DNA from 3 places in the Mucilaginibacter sp. P25 genome. Region 3 is predicted to be linked to each of the others. Evidence: riboswitches for the same ligand, from Rfam matches in the RefSeq annotation. Region 3 holds a riboswitch; each other region holds the start of a gene.
What was found. Region 3 has a riboswitch for S-adenosylmethionine ahead of ACRQ5D_RS23515 (O-acetylhomoserine aminocarboxypropyltransferase/cysteine synthase family protein). Riboswitches for the same ligand answer to the same signal wherever they lie in the genome.
Positions count from the first base shown of each region.

Region 1: another riboswitch for S-adenosylmethionine. It lies ahead of metH (methionine synthase); the one in region 3 lies ahead of ACRQ5D_RS23515 (O-acetylhomoserine aminocarboxypropyltransferase/cysteine synthase family protein).
Region 2: another riboswitch for S-adenosylmethionine. It lies ahead of ACRQ5D_RS16580 (TlpA family protein disulfide reductase); the one in region 3 lies ahead of ACRQ5D_RS23515 (O-acetylhomoserine aminocarboxypropyltransferase/cysteine synthase family protein).

Region 1 covers NZ_CP193937.1:1,789,148-1,796,056, forward strand. Annotated here, with positions in the region: partial or broken gene metH (methionine synthase) at 1-2,132, opposite strand, end outside; SAM riboswitch class I at 2,337-2,446, opposite strand; gene ACRQ5D_RS09450 (Bax inhibitor-1/YccA family protein) at 2,580-3,311, opposite strand; gene ACRQ5D_RS09455 (hypothetical protein) at 3,459-4,025, opposite strand; partial or broken gene murQ (N-acetylmuramic acid 6-phosphate etherase) at 4,106-4,937, opposite strand; gene ACRQ5D_RS09465 (S41 family peptidase) at 5,046-6,332, shown strand; gene ACRQ5D_RS09470 (hypothetical protein) at 6,272-6,631, shown strand; gene ACRQ5D_RS09475 (NAD(P)/FAD-dependent oxidoreductase) at 6,817-6,909, opposite strand, start outside.
Region 2 covers NZ_CP193937.1:3,259,242-3,266,150, reverse strand. Annotated here, with positions in the region: gene ACRQ5D_RS16595 (SusD/RagB family nutrient-binding outer membrane lipoprotein) at 1-65, opposite strand, end outside; gene ACRQ5D_RS16590 (TonB-dependent receptor domain-containing protein) at 72-2,003, opposite strand; gene ACRQ5D_RS16585 (TonB-dependent receptor plug domain-containing protein) at 2,240-3,253, opposite strand; gene ACRQ5D_RS16580 (TlpA family protein disulfide reductase) at 3,631-4,197, opposite strand; SAM riboswitch class I at 4,308-4,420, opposite strand; gene ACRQ5D_RS16575 (isocitrate lyase/PEP mutase family protein) at 4,724-5,512, opposite strand; gene ACRQ5D_RS16570 (YybH family protein) at 5,733-6,113, opposite strand; gene ACRQ5D_RS16565 (helix-turn-helix domain-containing protein) at 6,185-6,427, opposite strand; gene ACRQ5D_RS16560 (DUF6597 domain-containing transcriptional factor) at 6,424-6,909, opposite strand, start outside.
Region 3 covers NZ_CP193937.1:4,652,615-4,659,523, forward strand. Annotated here, with positions in the region: gene ACRQ5D_RS23490 (menaquinone biosynthetic enzyme MqnA/MqnD family protein) at 1-316, opposite strand, end outside; gene ACRQ5D_RS23495 (histidine phosphatase family protein) at 330-956, opposite strand; gene mqnE (aminofutalosine synthase MqnE) at 1,061-2,254, opposite strand; gene ACRQ5D_RS23505 (hypothetical protein) at 2,348-2,866, opposite strand; gene ACRQ5D_RS23510 (trans-sulfuration enzyme family protein) at 2,963-4,078, shown strand; SAM riboswitch class I at 4,305-4,415, shown strand; gene ACRQ5D_RS23515 (O-acetylhomoserine aminocarboxypropyltransferase/cysteine synthase family protein) at 4,662-5,981, shown strand; gene ACRQ5D_RS23520 (homoserine O-acetyltransferase family protein) at 6,072-6,909, shown strand, end outside.

The DNA of each region.
Region 1 (6,909 bases), 2.9 Mb from region 3:
ACCGAACAAGTCGCCTACGATATTCATACCGTCCATCAACGGACCTTCAATAACCTCAAGGGGTTTGCTGTAGGCCTGGCGGGCTTCCTCCACATCGTCGTCAAGGTATTCAACAATGCCTTTTACCAGCGAGTGGGAGAGGCGCTCCTGAACGGTGCCTTTGCGCCATTCTTCGTCGCGTACTACTTCTTTGCCTTTACTTTTGATGGTGTCGGCAAACTCAACCAGGCGCTCGGTAGCATCCGGGCGGCGGTTAAGGAGTACATCTTCTACAAGCTCCAAAAGGTTTTTCGGAATTTCCTCGTAAACCTCCAGCATCCCGGCATTTACAATACCCATATCCATACCCGCTTTAATAGCATGGTACAGGAAAGCCGAGTGCATAGCCTCGCGCACGGTATTATTACCCCTGAACGAGAATGAAATATTACTCACACCGCCGCTCACTTTAGCGTGCGGCAGGTTTTGCTTGATCCAGCGGGTAGCTTCAATAAAATCAACCGCGTAATTATTATGTTCTTCCAGGCCGGTAGCAACTGTTAAGATGTTTGGGTCGAAAATAATATCCTGCGGGGGAATCCTACTTCGTTCACCAGTATATCGTATGACCGTTTACAGATCTCGATCCGGCGCTCCAGTGAATCGGCCTGACCGGTTTCGTCAAAGGCCATTACAACGGTAGCAGCGCCATAGCTTAAGATTTTCCGGGCCTGTTCCTTAAATTTTTCTTCGCCCTCTTTAAGGGAGATAGAGTTCACGATACCTTTTCCCTGTACGCATTTTAAACCAGCCTCAATCACCGTCCATTTGGATGAGTCGATCATAATAGGCAGTTTGGCAATATCCGGTTCAGAAGCAACCAGGTTCAGGAATTTTACCATCACAGCCTCCGAATCAATCATGCCCTCATCCATGTTAATATCGATGACCTGCGCGCCGCCTTCTACCTGTTGCAGAGCAACACTTAGAGCTGCCTCATAATCTTCGGCGAGGATCAATTTGGAAAACTTTGGTGAACCGGTGATATTGGTACGCTCACCCACATTAACAAAAATGCTTTCGGGTTTTATGGTAACGGATTCCAAACCGCTCAGGCGCATGTCCGGCTCAATTTCCGGAATGGGGCGGGGCGGATATTTGGCAGCCTTATCGGCAATACATTTAATATGCTCGGGCGTGGTACCGCAGCACCCACCAACTATATTAACCAGGCCGGCTTTGATAAAATCGTCAACCTGATGAGCGGTTTCATGCGGAGTTTCATCGTATTGACCAAACTCGTTGGGTAAGCCGGCGTTTGGATAGGCCGAAATAAATACACCTGCCTTTTCAGAAAGCTCGGCAAGGTGCGGACGCATTTCCCGCGCACCCAAAGCGCAGTTTAGGCCTACTGATAGCAGGTTGGCATGGCTTATCGAGTTCCAGAAAGCTTCGACAGTTTGCCCTGAAAGGGTACGGCCTGAAGCATCGGTAATGGTTCCTGAGATCATGATCCCGCCCGAATTCCTGAAAGCAGGAAAATCCTTGCCTGCAGCTTTACACTCCTGCTCATAACGTTTTATGGCAAACAGGGCTGCTTTTGCATTCAGGGTATCAAATATGGTTTCAACCAATAACAGGTGCGAACCACCGTCAACCAAACCGCGTACCTGGTCATAGTAGGCCTCGGCCAGATCATCAAAGGTAACGGCGCGATATCCGGGGTCGTTAACGTCTGGCGATAAGGAAGCAGTACGGTTGGTTGGCCCGATGGCACCGGCAACAAAGCGCGGCTTTTCGGGGGTGCGCCGGGTATATTCGTCGGCTACTTCGCGGGCAATGCGTGCACCCTCGTAGCTTAGTTCATAAGCCAGTTCTTCCAGGTGATAATCGGCAAGGGAAATTACCTGTGTGCTGAAAGTGTTAGTTTCAATGATATCCGCACCGGCATCCAGGTATTCGGCATGGATGGCTTTGATAATATCAGGGCGCGTGATATTGAGCAGGTCGTTATTGCCCTGCAGGTCGCTATGATGATCGCGAAAACGCTCGCCACGAAAATCCTTCTCCGTGAGCTGGTACCTTTGAATCATGGTACCCATTGCTCCGTCAATCACCAGGATGCGTTTCTGTAATTCTTTTCTAATGTCCATTTTTTGAGATGTGAGATATGAGATATAAGATGTGAGACCTTGGCAAAAAGTCTTTGCCAGATCCTTAAATCTTTAATCCCATATATCTGATAAAAAGACACTAAACAGGCAATTGGAAAAAGCAGATGCTATCTCAAATCTCACGTCTAATATCTCAAATCTAAATACAGCTTATCTCGAAAAGTCGGGTGTTGTTATGACTTTCGCTTATCTGTCCGGGCGCGTAATTGCCGCCTGGTAGAATGTAGCACCTTGTGAAGCACAGGTTGCTAAGACATCGCAGGGTCTAATCCCTCCGTCTTTCTCCATAAGCACTGCAAAGTTGCGCAATAAAGTTATCATTTGCAAGTGTATAACGTACGCTAAATATCATAGCTAAGCCACATTGTTAAACAAAAAAAGCCGCCTTTTGCGGAGGCAGCTTTATGATTGAATTTCTTAATGAGATTATCTTCTTCTGCCGAATAAACGGAGGATCATCAGGAAAAGGTTGATAAAATCAAGATACAAAGTTAAACCGCCTAAAAGGGCCATTTTGCTTGTTGATGACGTGCCATATTCAAGACCGGCTCCTATGCGTTTTAGTTTTTGAACGTCGTAAGCTGTTAGTCCAACAAATACGGCGATGCCAACATAGCTAATGATGTATTCTAACTGGGAGCTATGCATAAACATATTAAATAATGATGCCACAATAATACCAATGAGCCCCATCATCATAATCGATCCAAATTTGGTCAGATCTGTGTTGGTGGTATACCCGGCTACAGCCATTATACCGAAAACAACTGAGGTTGTAATAAATACGCCAAGTACCGAACTTTCTGTAAATACTCTTAGTATATAGCTTAAGCTAATGCCCATAACTGCAGAAAATGCAATGAATAGCAATGCTGCAACACCGTATGATAAACGGTTAAAGCCAAATGATATAATTAGTACGAAAGCGAGCGGTGCAAACATTACAATAGTACCTAAGCCAGTATTGCCACCTGTTGCCGGGTCCCTAAGCATTTCATATAATGCCTGGTTGCCTGAAAATATGAACGCGCATAAAGCCGAAAGGCCCAGTGCGACAAACATCCACATAAATACATTAGCTATGAATTTGCGGGATGCATCCTGTTCATTTAATTGTATTACGTTTTTATAAACGTATTCGGGATCTTTAAATTCCATTTTGTGTTAAAAATTATAGTACGAATATATAAATAAAAGGTGAATGCAGCATGAAGAAAGGTGCAAGACTATTAGAGTCAAGAGGCAAGAAGAAGTCTGGCTACCTGTTGGCGCTTTCCTGGCTCTTGACTTCTTGAATCTTGATTCTCAATTCAATCTCCTCATCAACTGCTCCTCCACTTTTTTGAAAACCTGTATGGGTTTCAGGGTACGCCAGCCAATGCTATCGAGTTCGCCGCCAAAATTGATGTAATAGTCGATATTGCTGTGTTTAAATTCGTCTATCACGTGTTCGCGGAAGTTGATGCCTGCTATCCAGCCGTCCTCTACATCCTGGAACCACTCTTCGTAATAGCAATCATCGCTTGAATGAAAGTTGAGTACGTTTTCGCCGATCAGGATAAAATGAGTGATGCCATTATCTATCATCAGGTCGAGCAGCTCACGCTTCAGCATCATAATGTCGTTATTGATGGCATCATTCCATTCACCTATCAGCTCAATAATTGTGTAGCCTTTATCATAATCGGCAAAAAGCACTTTTAAATAAAGGGTATTGGAGCCGAATGAGTCCCATTGCGGGTGCAGCAGGTAATTGTATACCTGCTTGTCAAATTCAAATTCGCTGTATTCTGTCGCATAAAAAGGCGAAAACTCATCTTCCGATGCCACGTAATCGTCTCTCCAGCGGTAATATGGTTCAATATCGTGCATGTTTTTGATTTCAAATTGTCTGAACCCGAATTTTTTGAATTTGAGAATTTATCGAATACAAGCATCTTCAAATTTCCAAATCAACACATCTTCAATTTCAGTTTATTTTTTAAATAATGATCAACAGCGCTTCGTACGCTGCCGTATTGTTTCAGTAACCCGGCTGCTTCCTCTTCGTTCAGCCCGGTTCTCGTCCATTACCATGCGGGTGCCCCTGTTCACCAATTTGTGGTTGCTTAACTGCATGTCAACCATTCTGTTCCCTTTTACACGGCCAAGCTGGATCATGACACTTGTGCTCAGCATATTTAAAACTAATTTTTGTGCGGTACCGGCCTTCATGCGGGTCGACCCGGTTAAAAACTCAGGGCCTGTTACTACTTCAACCGGGTACTGCGCCACAGCCGCTACCGGGCTGCCGCTGTTACAAACAATACAGCCGGTAACTAAATTATGCTCATTAGCCGTTTTTAAGCCGCCGATCACATACGGTGTAGTGCCCGAAGCGGCTATGCCAACAACTACGTCTTTATCATTAATGTCGAAAGCTTCCAGATCTTTCCAGGCCTGTATAGCATCGTCTTCAGCAAATTCAACAGCTTTGCGGATCGCGCCATCGCCGCCTGCTATCAAGCCCACCACCATATCAAACGGAACGCCGAATGTCGGCGGGCATTCTGATGCATCAACCACGCCTAAACGGCCACTGGTGCCGGCGCCTATGTAAAATAAACGTCCGCCGTTTTTCATCCTTTCTGCGGTGATAGTTGCCAGGGCTTCTATCTGTGGCAATGCCTTTTCCACTGCCAGCGGAACCGTTTTATCCTCGTTATTAATGTTTTCTAAAATTTCCCTTACGGTCTGTTTTTCGAGGTTTTTGTAGTGCGATTCCCTTTCGGTAGTGGTTTCCATTGCTTATTTTCAAATAATTTATAACAAAATTCGGTAAAAATCATCAAATGCAAGGGTGCGGGTAAAAATTATTGACCCTGCAATTGTTAACTTTGTGTGTAATAAGTTATGAAGAGGACCGCGGGTGTAATTTTCCGGACAATAATCCTGCTGCTGGTAGGGGTGATGATAGGCCAGGTGCTTAACAAGGATTTTGCCGCGCGTAACCTTGGCTTCTCCTTTGTGAGTAATAGTAAAATAGCAAAGGTGCTGCAACTGGTTGACCGCAACTATGTTGACAGCGTTAATATCGATAGTATTGAAGGTGTATCGGTAAATAACCTGCTTCAAAACCTTGATCCGCATTCGCTTTATTTACCGCAGCAGCAGGCGCAATCCATTAATGAACGGTTAGACGGTGGTTTTAACGGTATTGGTATCGAATACCAGTTACTGCGTGATACGCTGATCATTACGCAGGTTTATGCCGGCGGTCCGGCCGAAAAAGCAGGCTTACTGGTGGGCAGTAAGGTGATCAATGTTGACGATAAAAAATTTTCGGGGAGCAAGCTAACAGCCTCCCGGATAAATGGTGTTTTCAGGGGTGAAAAGGATGCAGAAATAAAACTGAGTGTTGTGCCTCCGCTGAGCAAAGATTTAAAAATACTTATGGTTAAACGGGGACATGTTGACCTAAGCAGCGTTGATGCCGTCTATATGGCCGATGCTAACACCGGCTATATCAAGATCAGTAAGTTTTCGGCCACTACCGACCTCGATTTCAGAAAGGCGTTAACGGCGCTAAAAGTTGACGGTATGAATAAATTGCTACTCGACCTGAGAGGCAATGGCGGTGGCTACCTTAACGCTGCTACATCATTAGCCGATGAGTTTTTAGCCGATGGAAAGCTGATAGTTTATACTAAAGGTATCCACGAGCCCCGCACTGATTACTTTGCCACCGATTCGGGCATGTTTCAGAAAGGGAAACTTACCGTGCTTATTGATGAATATTCGGCCTCGGCCAGTGAGATTTTAGCAGGGGCCCTGCAGGACCTTGACAGGGCTACTATTGTTGGTCGACGATCATTTGGTAAAGGTTTGGTACAGCAGCAGTTTGCTTTTGACGATGGTTCAGCAGTGAATTTAACAGTGGCCAGGTACTATACCCCTTCGGGCCGCTCTATCCAGAAATCATACAAAAACGGGGTTGACAGTTATCGCAATGAACTTGCCCAGCGTATGCAAAAAGGCGAACTTTTTCAGAACAAAGCAACCTTAATGATAGTGTTTTTAAAGGTACCCCATCATTCCATACTTCAAGCGGGCGTAAAGTTTTTAGCGGCGGAGGCATTATGCCCGATGTTTTTGTACCGGCGGATACCAGCAAATTCACCCCTCTTATCCAGGACCTGAGCCAGCAGCAATTATTTACCGCTTACGTTGTTGACCGCCAGCAGCAATTACTTAAAAAATATCCGACTGAAGCTGAGTTTTTAACTCAATATGCTGTTAGTAATGACGAGGTAGATAAATTTATACTGTATGCCTCGCAAACCATTAAAGAAATGGATTCGCACGAAGTACAGATCTCAAGGGAGCCTATTAAAACGATCCTCAAAGCCCAGGCGGCCCGCTTTAAATGGGGTGATAACGCCTACTTTAAAGTGATCAACACCGATGATGTGACCTTTAAAAAAGGCTTGGAGCAGTAAGGAGGCTAAACAAAAGATGTCATTTCGAGTGAGTCCGTGAGGGGCATGAGCGCCGGGGCGAAAGAGAAATCTTATACATTATGCTTGTATGGCTGTGCCTGCGTATAAGATTTCTCCTCACTGGCGTAGCGCGATCCCCGCGCTTGTCTCGTCGAAATGACAGTAGTTTTTACGCTCTACGTATCCTAATTCTTTTCCGCCAGGAAAATCTCATTAATCAATTCCAAATTTGCCATAACACCTGCCATTGTGCCGCTATTAACCGCATTGGCTATGGA
Region 2 (6,909 bases), 1.4 Mb from region 3:
TTTTTGCACGATGTTACCGATAATAAAACCGCGGCAGATAATATGCTGATATATTTAAGTTTCATGATGTTTTAAAATTTAAGGTTTACGTTGAAACCGATGTTACGCACGGTAGGCAGGGTAAGATCTTCGAGGCCCTGTCCGTTTCCTGCATTAAAGGCTGTTTCCGGATCAATATTCGGTGCGTTTTTATGGATGATCCACAAGTTACGGCCAACTACCGAAAATGTAGCTCCCTGGAAACCAATCTTATTCACCCATTTAGCAGGTAAAGAGTATCCCAGTTTTACTTCGCGAAGCTTGATGTATGAGGCATCGTAAACAAATGCTTCGTCAATATTGGTAAAGCCTTTGTAATATGATTGCGCAGGGATAATAGTGGTATTTGGCGAACCATCGGCCTTAACGCCTTTAAATATCATACCATCATTATAAACGGTTACACCCGCAGGGGCGGCACCGGTAACCTGCACAGCAGCAGCCGAAGTATTGTTGCCCGGGTAATAGTAACTTAAGCCTCCGTTAGCAGCGCCACGGCCCGGTAAGGTAGAAGCCAACACGCCGGTATAAGTACCTGTACGGTTGGTGTTTGAATAAATGGATCCGCCAAAACGTGCATCAACCAAAAAGCTCAGGTTAATCCCTTTGTAGGAGAAGCTGTTATTGATGCTTCCCAACCAATTTGGAGTGAATTTACCTAAATAACGTTTGGTGGTATTAAATACAGGTGTACCATTAGCGTCGATAATAATCTGACCTGAAGCATTACGTGTGTATGCGGTACCATACAAAGCACCATAAGGCTGACCAAGCGATGCTAAAACCTGCACTGTACGATCAGTGCCTAATACCACACTCTGTAAGCGGCCATCGGCATCAAGCGAAGCTACCTTACTACGGTTTAACGAGTAATTTGTAGTTATGTCCCAGGTAAATCCATTTGATTTAATTGGCGTAACACCTAACTGAACCTCGATACCTTTGTTATTAAGACGGCCACCGTTTATTACTTTTTGGCTGAAACCGGTTGATGAACTTACCTGTACGGTTAGGATCTGGTTAATACTGTTGGTGTTATAAGCACTTACATCTAAATGTACGCGATCATGGAAAAAGCCTAATTCAAAACCGGCCTCTGCCGATGTAGTGGTTTCAGGCTTAAGATGATCGTTCAGATCAATATTGGATATACTCTGTTGCGGATTTGAGCCAAAGAGATTTGAAGATGTATAAACGTTAATTAATTGAAATGGATCTGTCGCCTTACCTACTTTTGACCATCCACCTCTTAATTTAGCATAACTAAGTACATCGCTTTTAATGCCTAATGCTTCAGATAATATTAAACTGCCATTTACGGAGGGATAGAAATATGACAAGGCATCTGCCGGTAAACTTGACGACCAATCATTACGGGTTGTGAAGTTGATGAACGCGTAATTTCTGAAACCAAGCTGTGCCGAACCAAAATAGCTATAGGTTTTAAGTTTCCCATAGTAATTTGTAGAGACCAATGGATCGCGGGAGTTGCTCAGCGTGTACAAGCCGGCAACTGCAAGTTTCGGAGCCAACTGATCATTATTTTCGGTTGTCCTCACAGCTATGTTACCACCACCAAATACATCAAGCGAAAAATCGTTATTCAGCTTTTTAGTGTATTGCAACCTGGCTTCGGTGTTATTTTCGTTTACGCTGTAAGCATCCTCTTCGTATGAGCCAAACGGTGTTCCATTGGTGCCGTAGGCTACTTTAATCTTACGCCGGTCATTATAATAATCGGTACCGGTACGGAAGTTTGCTGATAGACCGTCAATGATTTTGTAATTCAGCTCGATACTACCTATCAGGTGATTTTTGTGTTGGCCTACTGTGTTTTCATAAGCCAGCCAGTATGGGTTGCTATAGTAACTATTATTCCAGTTAAAGGTATTACCATTGGCATCCTTGTAATTTTTAAGCCTGTTGATATCAACCTGGCGGCCAAACCAGGTAAACTGCAGCATGGTGCTGGTTGCACGTTTTCCATATGCACCAGGCAGGTTATCAGCATCATCTTTACTGTAATCAACAATTGTATTAACGGTTAATTTATTGTTGACACGATAGCTTGAGTTTAAAGCAAAAGAGTTACGGCCTTGTGAGGTATTGGGTACAATACCGGTTTGGTGCAGGTTATTATAGGATAACCTGAAATCGCTTTTATCGCTACTGCTCGCAATAGCAATGCCATTATTGAGTGTTACACCGGTTTTAAAAAATCTTTTATGTTGTCGGGGTGTGCCACGAAAGGTACGGCCTGCCCATTTGAATAAAACTGTGGAATCAGTGAACCATCCAAAGCAGGGCCCCAGCTTTCGTCAACACCATCGTTAACGCCGCCGCCTTTACCATCTACATAGCTGAATTTCCCATTTGAGCCTTGACCATATTGATTTTGATATTCGGGCAATACCTGTACGTTTGAAAAGCTGGTATTGGAGTTTATAGTAACACCTAATCCTTTTGCCCCTTTGCCTGTTTTAGTGCGGATGAGGATAACGCCCGCGGCTGCACGTGAACCATAAAGCGCAGCTGCATTCGGGCCTTTCAATACACTTACCGATTCAATGTCTTCAGAATTTAAATCCGAAATAGCATTAGCAAAATCCCTTGAGCCGTTATTCCCTAAAAACTGGCTGTTATCAACTATAACACCATCAACCACAAATAAAGGTTGGTTATTGCCCGAGATAGAAGTTTCGCCACGGATAACGATCCGCGATGAACCCATATCGCCCTGGCTGTTGGTAACCTGCACACCGGCAATTTTACCCGCCAGCGCGTTTACAAAGTTGGTTTCTTTAGCTTCAGAGATATCTTTCGATTTAAGCCCTTGTACCGCGTAACCCAGCGATTTTTTATCCTTTGAGATATTGAGGGCCGTTATCACTACCTCATTCAGCGAATTTGGTGCTTCAACCAAAACTACGTTTAAGGTAGTTGTACCTTGCGTAACGGCGATTTCCTGGGTTGTAAAGCCAATGTAGCTAACCCTGATCACATCATTAACATTGGCGTTGATGATAAACTTACCATCAACATTGGTTTGTGCGCCCGTGGTTTTACCTTTAACAGATACGCTAACGCCCGGCAACGGTAGGCCGTCCGACTTGGCGGTTACCACTCCGCTAATTTTAACGGATTGCCCCGCAACCGTCTGGACGAGAATAAAAGGCAATATAATTGCCAGTAATAGCTTGTAAATTTTTAACATGATAATTAATAATTGAGATTAATTTTTGATGCTTTTACCGGTACAAAAGACATGGCTATCGCCCTAGCGGGCATAATTTGCCCGGCTCATAAGCCTATCGTAACTGTAAAGATTTGATTAGGGGATGGTAATTATTAAGCTAAGACAAGCTGCAGCAAGTCCGCATTTAAATACCATGCGTACTGTAAAGAACTAACAGCAGCAACGCATATTTTGCATACCTGAATAGATAGATTTACAGGTTAGCTGACGTATCGAAACGAAAGCATTTTTGTGTAAGAGGGTAGTTTTTGTTTTCATAAAAACGGGTATTAAATAAGTGCGGATAGATTCTTTGTTTATTGATGACAGCAAACAGGGCTGCCTTCAGTATTTTATTAATTGATAGATGCTGTTTTATTGTTAACCAAAGCGTCGACAGCTTTTACCATGGATGCAAATTCCTGTTTATCATATAAACGGGTGAGGTAAACCATTTTCCCATCACGGTCGATAACTACATTACGCGTTACGCCGCTCTTTTTGTTGGCAAACCGCCCGAAGATATCAGCCCCCGGATCAAGTGCCAGCGGATAATTAATGTTCATAACCTGGTGAAAGCCTTGTACTTTTTCAAGCGGTTCGTCACGGTCAACACCTATCAAAACCAGGCCTTTATCTTTGTAAGCCTGCCAGATCTCCTTTTCCAGATGCGGCATTTCCTCGCGGCAAACGCTGCACCAGCTTGCAGTAAACTGCAGGACAACTACTTTACCACGTAATTGCTTTAATGACGTTTTAGTACCGTCGTTTAATACAAGTTCAAAATCTGCAGGGGCGATATCGCCTGTTTTTACGATATAACCACGATCAATATTAGGATTAGCAACATTTGTTGTTTGCGCAGCGGCAAACAATGTTGTTATAGAAAGCAGGCTGGTAATAAGTAAATATTTAATATTCATTGCTATACACATTAAAATTGTGATATCAACCAGTGAAATTTATTAGCAAGAAAACAGACGAGAGAAAAGAAAGTATGTACTGCCTGCACTATGCAAGGCAATAGCTTATTACATTATCTTTTCCACCCTATTTGGGCAGACAGGAATTAGCACCTTTATAACAATGGGCTTACAGGTTGCTAAGACATCACAGGGCCTTTCCCTCAGTCTTTCTTGATAATAAAATATTCAAAGAACCTATTTGATGCCGCAAATATATACATATTCTATTAAAACTATAGACTTTGTATAATTATTGCAATAAAATGAATTAAGTTATTCAAATTGTGCAGGCTTGCTTCCAGCAATTTGTTTACTGATTGGATTAGCTGAAACTTTTTGAAGATAAATTCCATAACAACAAAAGTCCCTAACGTTCGCTGCCGGGACTTTAACCTAAACTTATTTTGCAGATTATTAAACTACCTTATAATAAGGTAAAACAAGGCAATTAGGTTTTTAATTATTTAGCACTTTTATTCGCCTGTTAACTGGCAGTCCCGTTAAAAAGGGCTGCAAAGCTATTTTCGGTTGTTATTTTTTCAATCAAATTTTCCAGTGACCGGTAGATGCTCATATTCAAAAATGGGCCTGCGCTAATCCTTTTAATGCCCGCATTTTGCAACGCTTTAAAATCCGGAAGGCCGGGCATACACATTACGCTAACCGGGAGGCGCGATAAGGCCGTTATTTTTTCAATATCTGCTATTTGGGTAATGCACGGAAAAAACAAACCATGCACACCTGCACCCTGGTAAAGTTTAGTACGGGTCAAAGCGTCTTCCAGTGCGTTTGGTAAACCAAGCAGAAAGGAATCGGTCCTTACATTTATAAATACCTCTACCCCTGTGGCGCTTAACAATGAAGTTATCTGTTTAAGTTTTGTGGCAAAGCCTACGGCATCAACAATACCTCGCTGGCCATTCACCACTATCGAATCCTCTATATTGATACCCACAACACCGATATTATATAGTTTGGTGATGTTACTGCAGATAGCCTCCGGTGTTTCGCCATAACCACCTTCAAGGTCGACTGTTAGCATGGCTGATGTTGTTGCAGCCATGCGTTTAACAACAAAAAGATAATCCTCAAAACTCATCTCTTCGCCATCTGCAAAGCCTAATGAGCTGGCAACAGCCGCGCTTGATGTGCCGATTGCTTTAAAATTTAATTTATCATAAACCAGGGCGCTTTGTGCATTCCATACATTGCCAATTTGCAAAGGTTCGGTTTGATGATGCAAGGCTAAAAATTCATTGAATCTATTTTTCATGTTCTTGTTTTTATTTTATGCTCAAAATTAGCTTGAGCTTTTTTCTAAAAATTGTATAAAACGGAAGAGATTAGTGAAAGGTGAAAGGTGAAAGGTGAAAGGTGAAAGGTGAAAGGTGAAAGGTGAAAGGTGAAAGGTGAAAGGTGAAAGGTGAAAGGTGAAAGGTGAAACAAAAAATGGCCGGATAAATCCGGCCATTTTTTGTTTCAGATAGAGAAAATCAGGCTACGAGATTAGCCTCAGCTCCGAATGCATGATCGATGACAATTTTCCAGCTGCCGTCGGATTGTTGTTTCATTAACTCTATCCCTTTTGCGGCAATCTGTGTTTTGCCATTGTCGGTAATGCTCCACTCCGATCGGCCGACCGCTACATCGCCTGATTGCAGACAGTAAACTGTTTTGATTTCCATTACTCCGGGCACAGCGCAAATGCTTTTAACAGCCTCTTCAAACTGGGCCCTGCCTGATACTTCTTTTCCCGGTTCCGGAAAAATAATACCGTTGGCATCATACACATTCATAACTACATTTACATCTTTGGTGTTAAAAGCGGCCGCAAGTACTGCGTGCACTTCCTGTGGTGTTTTTGCTGATTTCATTTTGTTGTTTTTTTTATATCAGCAAAACTATGTGGCTCGAATAGCCCAAAATTGTATAAAACGGAAGAGTATTAACTGCCCGCTAACGCCTGATTTATAGGCGAAGCCTGAGCGGCAAAGGAATTGGGCGTAAAACCCGTAAAAAGCTTAAACTCTTTTATAAAATGAGCCTGATCAAAATAACCGGCGCTGTAGGCTACGTTGGTCAGCTTTTCTTCATTAGCGCTAACCAGGTTAAGGCTATGCTGAAAGCGGTTTATTTTATAAAATAATTTTGGCGGTAAACCCGTATACTGCGAAAAAAGGGTGTTCAAGTGCCGTGAGGAAATGTTATAACGACTGGAAATGGACAGGATATTATCGTCGCTGTAATTCTTTTTAAGACTGCTGACAATATCCCCGATAAATTTGATCTTCGAATGCTTTTTTCGGTTGCCGATAAACGGCTCCGCAAATAATCTTCAATCATGGCTACCTTAGCGTTCAGGTCGGCAGTTTCCAATAACCTCAAATAAAGCGTTCTTAATTTAGGGCCGAATACATGCGTGGCATCAACAATTTCATTATTAAATTCTGATACCTTTTCATCAAAGAAATAAGCAGCCGAATGCGGATAAAACCGGAAACCCAGCATAATATTTCGCCCTACAGATTGTATTGCCAAAGGTTTTGTGATCTGTCCCCAAAGTTCAACCGGAGGAGTGGTGAAAAATGTATCGTCTTTTTTTGATTTCCAGTTTCCGGCACCGAGGTTAAAAATCACCTCCATGGTACCGCTCGGAAACACGATATCATC
Region 3 (6,909 bases):
TTGAGGAGCGCGACTGCGGATCGAGTTGAATAGTAGTTACGTCCTTAATATCACTATTGCTGAAAATAAAAACGGAGTTTACCGCGCCTACGGCACCAATGCAGTAATCAGAAACAATTTCCCATTGCGGCAAACTCAGTGCTGCAGCAACCGGGATCAGACCGATATCAACCACGTCGTCGATAAGCTTTTGGGCACAATCTGACGGGATATCAAGGCTCAGGTCGATTTTATTAATAATGTCGGTATGTTGAATGCCGTATAAAAAGGGTTTGGTATTAGTGTAGCTTACTGCTGATATTCTAATCTTGTTCACAAATTCGCTATTTCTATTCTTCGGAATGTTTGAGATGTTCGGCATTGTTAAAGTCGATAATTTCGAACCTTTCGCCATTGTAGGTTACCTTATATAATACCAGGTTTTGGTGCGGAAAGTTATCCATTTCGGATAAGGGTTTACCGGTAAGGATACAAAGCAAAAGGCGCAAAGCACGGCCATGCATACATATAAGCACCGTTTTTTCTTCGGGGTGGCTCATAATCACCTCCATGGCCTCACGCTGACGCACCTCAACCTCAAGCGGACTTTCGCCCCCTTCAAATTTACTGTCGAGCTTGCCATCCAGCCAATCACGCATAATCTGCAGGAAAGCGGCCTTATTATCGATAGTTGGCGACTGGCCTTCGTGAATGCCCCAGGCCAGCTCATCCAGTCCCGAAAGCTTTTCATAAGGTATCCCGAGGTCGATAAAAGGCTGAATGCTTTGTTGGGTACGTTTTAACGCCGATATGTAAATTTTATTAAACGGAACGGTTTTATAAGCCTCAAAAAACTGACAGGCCTGTTTACGACCTTCGTCATTTAAATCGGTATCCACACCGCGGCCCTGTATAATACCAAGTTTGTTATACTCAGTTTGGCCGTGGCGTACTATATATAAAGTTTTTTGTACCATTTTCTTGAGCCCAAAGCTGAAAGCCGAAGGCTTAAAGCTTTTTGCTTTTATCTATGCTAAATTTATTGCTTTGCTTTAAGCTTTCGGCTTTCAGCTTAAAAAGCTTAATTAATTACCGGTAATTTGTAATACTGCGGTTTCGGTTCGTCGCCGAACACAAAGTTGGTATAATCCGTTACTACGTTATATAATGTGTCACGTTCAATAGGCTGGCGGCCCACATGTTTAATTAATTCTACTACTTGTTTGGTGCTCATGCCGGGATGCTGCTCTTCGGCGCCGGCCATTGAGTAGATTTTGGTGGTATCATCTAATGTTCCATCAATATCATCTACGCCAAAATTAAGCGAAAGTTGCGCGGTAGTACGGCTGATCATAGCCCAGTAAGCTTTAATATGATCAAAGTTATCCAGGTAGATGCGGGCTACGGCGTAGTTTCGCAAGTCTTCAATCACTGAAACCTCGGGCACGTGCGACATCTGGTTATCCTTATTACGGAACTTAAGCGGAATGAATGTCTGGAAACCGCCTGTTTTGTCCTGCAACTGGCGTAAACGCTCCATGTGGTCGACACGGTGTTTATATGCTTCAATATGCCCGTAAAGCATGGTAGCGTTTGAACGGCCGCCAAGCTTGTGCCATTCTTCATGAATAGCCAACCACTGATCGGCAGTACATTTATCTTTCGAGATCTGGTCCCTTATTTCGGGATCAAAAATTTCAGCGCCACCGCCGGGGATTGAATCCAGGCCTGCTTCCTGCATCAGGCGCATGCCTGTGGCGTAATCAATTTTGGCTTTTTTAAAGATGTAGTGATATTCAACCGGGGTTAATGCCTTAATATGCAATTCCGGGCGATGCGCGCGGATGCGGGCGAAAAGTTCCTGGTAAAAAGGCACATCATATTGCGGCAGCACACCACCTACAATGTGAACCTCGGTAACCGGTTCGCCATCATATTTGGTAACCATGTTGAACATTTCATCCATGGTGTACTCCCACCCTTCCGCCTTTTGTTTCAGCAGTCGCGAGTATGAACAAAATTTGCAGTCGTAAACGCAAAGGTTGGTGGGCTCAATATGAAAATTACGGTTGAAATAAGTTTTATCGCCGTGGCGTTCCTCGCGGATGTAATTAGCCAAAGTGCCAAGATAGCCAAGTTCGCCCTGCTCATAAAGCAAAACGCCTTCATCAAAAGTGATGCGTTGTTTGTCAAGAACTTTTTGAGCAATATGCTTTAAATCAGCAGATAAATTCGGATCGTTAAGTAAAAACTGTAAATTATCTGAATTATGCATCAATTAAAAATTTGGTCAAAGGTACTAAAAAGCACAAAAGTAATATGCGTTATGACACATATCGGCCAAATTTCACGGTAAATTACATTAAAGTTACAGAGCCTTGATCTCGCTTATGGAGATGCCTATCGCGCAATCATCCTGGCAACCATTAGGTACATAACTGGCTCTTGATATCATGCCATTATTATTGGTTTCAAAATAAATGGTATTCTTTTTCTTATCTGCAGATAGCCATTCGTTCTTTGCTTTCTGGTAAACTTGGTCGAGGGTTATTGATGCAGCACCTGAACTGTGCTGTTTTAACGAAGTTTTATCCTCATGCCATTGTTCCCTGATAGTTTTAACAGGGGGTATATTTGCAGTTTTATATTCCAAAACATACGATAAAAAATCCCTCGCTGTAACAACCCCATTTTGAACAGTAATCTCCGTTTCAGAACCATAACCGAAAACTGAACCGGCGTTAACAGTATAAGTGTATGAATTTTTGCTTTCGGCCTTAAAGTTTTGCCATGCTTTATAGCTTTTGTCATAAGCGGTATCATTAGCATCTTTTTTACAGGCAGATAGCCCAATAATAACAAACAGGAAGATAAGGCACTTTTTCATGCGGTTTGGCTTTTAAACCTATTCGGCAAAAAATATAAAAACGCTACAGCTAATAACAAATATTCTTGTTTATTTTGGGCGATAACACATTATGCCATGAAAATTGAAACTATAGCCATACACGCCGGTAACCATGTTGATGAAGCAACAAGGGCCGTTATACAACCCATTATTATGTCAACCACGTTTGAGCGCGGTGAGGATGGCGGTTTTCCGGCAGGTTATATTTACAGTCGCTCATCGAACCCCAATCGTCACGCATTGGAGCATGTGCTGGCCAAGTTAGAGGGAGGTGTTGAAGCAGCTTCCTTTTCATCAGGTAATGCGGCCGGGATGTCGGTATTTCAATCATTGGAGCCTGGCACGCACATTATCGCTCCTGATGATATGTATCATGGCTTACGTAATCAGCTTAAAACCCTTTTTGCCGGCATCCTTACCTTCGATTTTATTGATGTAAACGATACCGGGGTTTTACAACAGCACATCAAGCCCGAAACAGGTTTGATCTGGATAGAAACACCATCGAACCCCCTGCTTAAAATAACCGATATTAAAAGGGTGGTTGCTATTGCCAAAGCAAAAGGCATTAAAGTTTTGTGCGATAATACATTTGCCACCCCTATGTGCCAGCGACCAATTGAGCTGGGCGCGGATATGGTTATGCACTCAGCCACTAAATATTTTGGCGGACACAGCGACCTGATGGGCGGCGTTTTGATTACTGCAGAGAACAACGATTGGTGGATAAAAATTCGCCAGGTGCAGGAAATGGGCGGCGCTATCCCCTCGCCTATGGATTGTTATTACCTGGTACGCAGCATCAAAACCCTGCCATATCGCGTAAAGGGCCATGTACAAAACGCTCAATTACTTGCCGAATATCTTGAACAGCACCCTCATGTTGAACAGGTAATGTATCCCGGTTTACCATCGCATCCACAGCATGATATAGCTAAAGATCAGATGCTGGCTTTTGGCGGTATGTTATCCTTTACTATTAAAGGCGATGAGAATGACACGCATAACATTATTAATAAGCTTAAATTGTTCATCAAAGCTACCAGCCTTGGTGGTGTTGAAAGCCTAATAGAACACCGCGCTACTGTTGAAGGGCCGGATACCAAAACACCACGAAACCTGCTAAGGGTTTCCGTTGGATTGGAGCATATCGATGATTTAATAGCTGATATGGAGCAGGCCCTTGCTTAGGCCTTTTAAGGTAAATAAGGTAAAAGGATAAAGGTTAAAGGCGAAAGGTAGCTGCATTTGTCTAAGCTTAAAATTGTTCTCGAATGAACCTTTTGCCTTTGGCCTTTTACGTTTAACCTTAAAAAGAAATAAAATTTGGTATATTACCTCACAATCCCTTATATTCGCAACATTATTTGGTAGTGATACCAACGTCGATCAATCCTCCGCACATAGTTCGGGTGTTGATTTATAAAGAAGCGGCGAGAGATCAGGCTCAATGACCCGCTGGCAACCCTTCAATGTTGAAGAAGGTGCCAATTCCTGTCCCGGCAAATAACACCGGGGAATATAAATTTATAACCATGAAAAGTTTAATTAAATTTACGCAACGCAACACTTTTTACACCGCAAACGGTAACATACAACGTATTAGCTCCCCTATTGGCTGTATTTGTATGTGTTGCTGCTGTTGATGCTTAGCAAGCTCCTGTTTTTCATTCTCTGAAAAAAGCGTGTTTTTAAACCGGTTGTTTTTAAACCGGCTTTCCAAATTCATCTAAACATTCAAAATCTAAATTAAACACATTAAAAAATTACAACTATGTCTGCCTTAAAATTCGAAACCTTACAATTGCATGCCGGCCAGGAAGTTGATCCAACAACAGGTTCACGCGCTGTGCCCATTTATCAAACTACTTCATACGTATTCAACAGCGCCGAACATGGCGCAAATTTATTTGCATTAAAGGAGTTTGGTAATATCTATACCCGCATTATGAACCCTACTACCGATGTGTTTGAAAAACGCATCGCGGCGTTAGAGGGCGGTGTAGCTGCGCTGGCAACAGCCTCTGGCCAGGCATCCCAATTCCTTGCCCTTAATAATATTTTACAGGTTGGCGATAACTTTGTTACTTCACCTTTCCTATATGGCGGTACTTACAATCAGTTTAAAGTAGCTTTCAAACGCCTGGGTATCGAAGTACGCTTTGCCAAAGATGATACTGCGGCCAGTATCGAGGCGCTTATTGATGATAAAACAAAGGCCATTTTCCTGGAAACCATTGGTAACCCGGGCTTTACCATTGCCGATTTTGAAAAGGTGAGCGAAGTTGCCAAAAGACATGACCTGCCATTAATTGTTGATAATACTTTCGGTGCCGGTGGTTACCTCTTCCGCCCTATTGAACATGGCGCTGATGTGGTTGTTGAGTCAACAACCAAATGGATTGGCGGACATGGTACCAGTATTGGCGGCGTCATTATTGATGCAGGCAATTACAATTGGGGTAACGGTAAGTTTCCGCAATTCACTGAACCATCTGAGGGGTACCACGGGTTGATATTTAACGATGTATTTGGCATTGGAGGCCCGTTTGGCAATATCCAGTTTATTATCCGCGCCCGTGTTGAGGGATTAAGGGATTTCGGCCCGTCGCAAGCTCCGTTCAATTCATGGTTGAATATCCAGGGACTTGAAACACTTTCTCTGCGTGTGCAACGTCACGTTGATAATGCCCTGCAACTGGCCAAATGGCTGGAGCAGCACCCACAGGTGGCAAGTGTAAATTACCCGGGACTGGAATCATCGCCATATCATGAGCTGGCTAAAAAATATTTAAAGAATGGTTTCGGTGGCGTATTGTCATTCGAGATTAAGGGGAGTAAAGAGCAGGCTAGCAGATTGATCAACAACCTGAAACTGGTTAGTCATTTAGCCAATGTGGGCGATGCAAAAACGCTCATCATACAACCATCAGCAACAACACATCAGCAATTATCTGATGAAGAGCAATTATCGGCCGGTGTTACGCCAGCTTCATTGCGAGTGGCTGTTGGTATTGAGCATATTGACGATATCAAAGCTGATTTTGAGCAGGCTTTTGCAAAAATCAAGCAAGGTGAGGGTGAGTTAGTTTAATAATGTATAGTTTTTTTAAGTGATATAGTAAACGTTATTGCAGGTTGCAGCCGGAAATACCGGTTGCACCTGAAATAACAAAACAACAGAATGAACGCAGAGATATTTAAATACACTAATACTTTTGAATTTGAATCGGGCCGTACAATTGAAGGTTTAGAAATAGGTTTTCACACTTATGGCCGGTTAAATAAGGAGAAAAATAATGTTGTTTGGGTTTGCCATGCGCTTACTGCCAACAGCGATGTATTTGACTGGTGGAAAGGGCTTATTGGCGAGGGTTATTTTTTTAACCCGGAAGAGCATTTTATAGTTTGCGCCAATATTTTGGGTTCTCCTTACGGCACTACAAGTCCGTTGAGCATTAACCCGGTTACCGGCCAGCCATATTATCTTTCATATCCCCAGTTTACTACAAGGGATATGGTTAAAGCGCACCAGTTGCTTGCCCAGCATTTAAACATCAATAATATCAGTGTATTAATTGGAGGTTCGTTAGGTGGCCAACAGGCTATGGAATGGGCTATTATTGAGCCAGAGCGGATCAAAAATCTGATCCTGATAGCTACCAACGCCAAGCACTCGCCATGGGGCATCGCCTTTAACGAGTCGCAGCGTTTAGCTATCACAACCGACCGCACCTTTTACAGCAATACGCCCGAAGGCGGTCAGAAAGGCTTAAAAGCTGCGCGCAGTATCGCGCTTTTAAGTTATCGTACTTATAAAACTTACGGCATTACCCAACAGGAAGAAGCCGACGATGTGCAGGACAATTTCCGTTCTTCATCGTACCAAAATTACCAGGGGCAAAAGCTGGTGAACCGCTTTAACGCCTATAGTTATTGGTACCTGACCAAAGTGATGGACTCACACAATGTGGGCCGGGGCCGTCACGGTGTAGATAAAGCGTTAAGTCTCATCAAGGCAA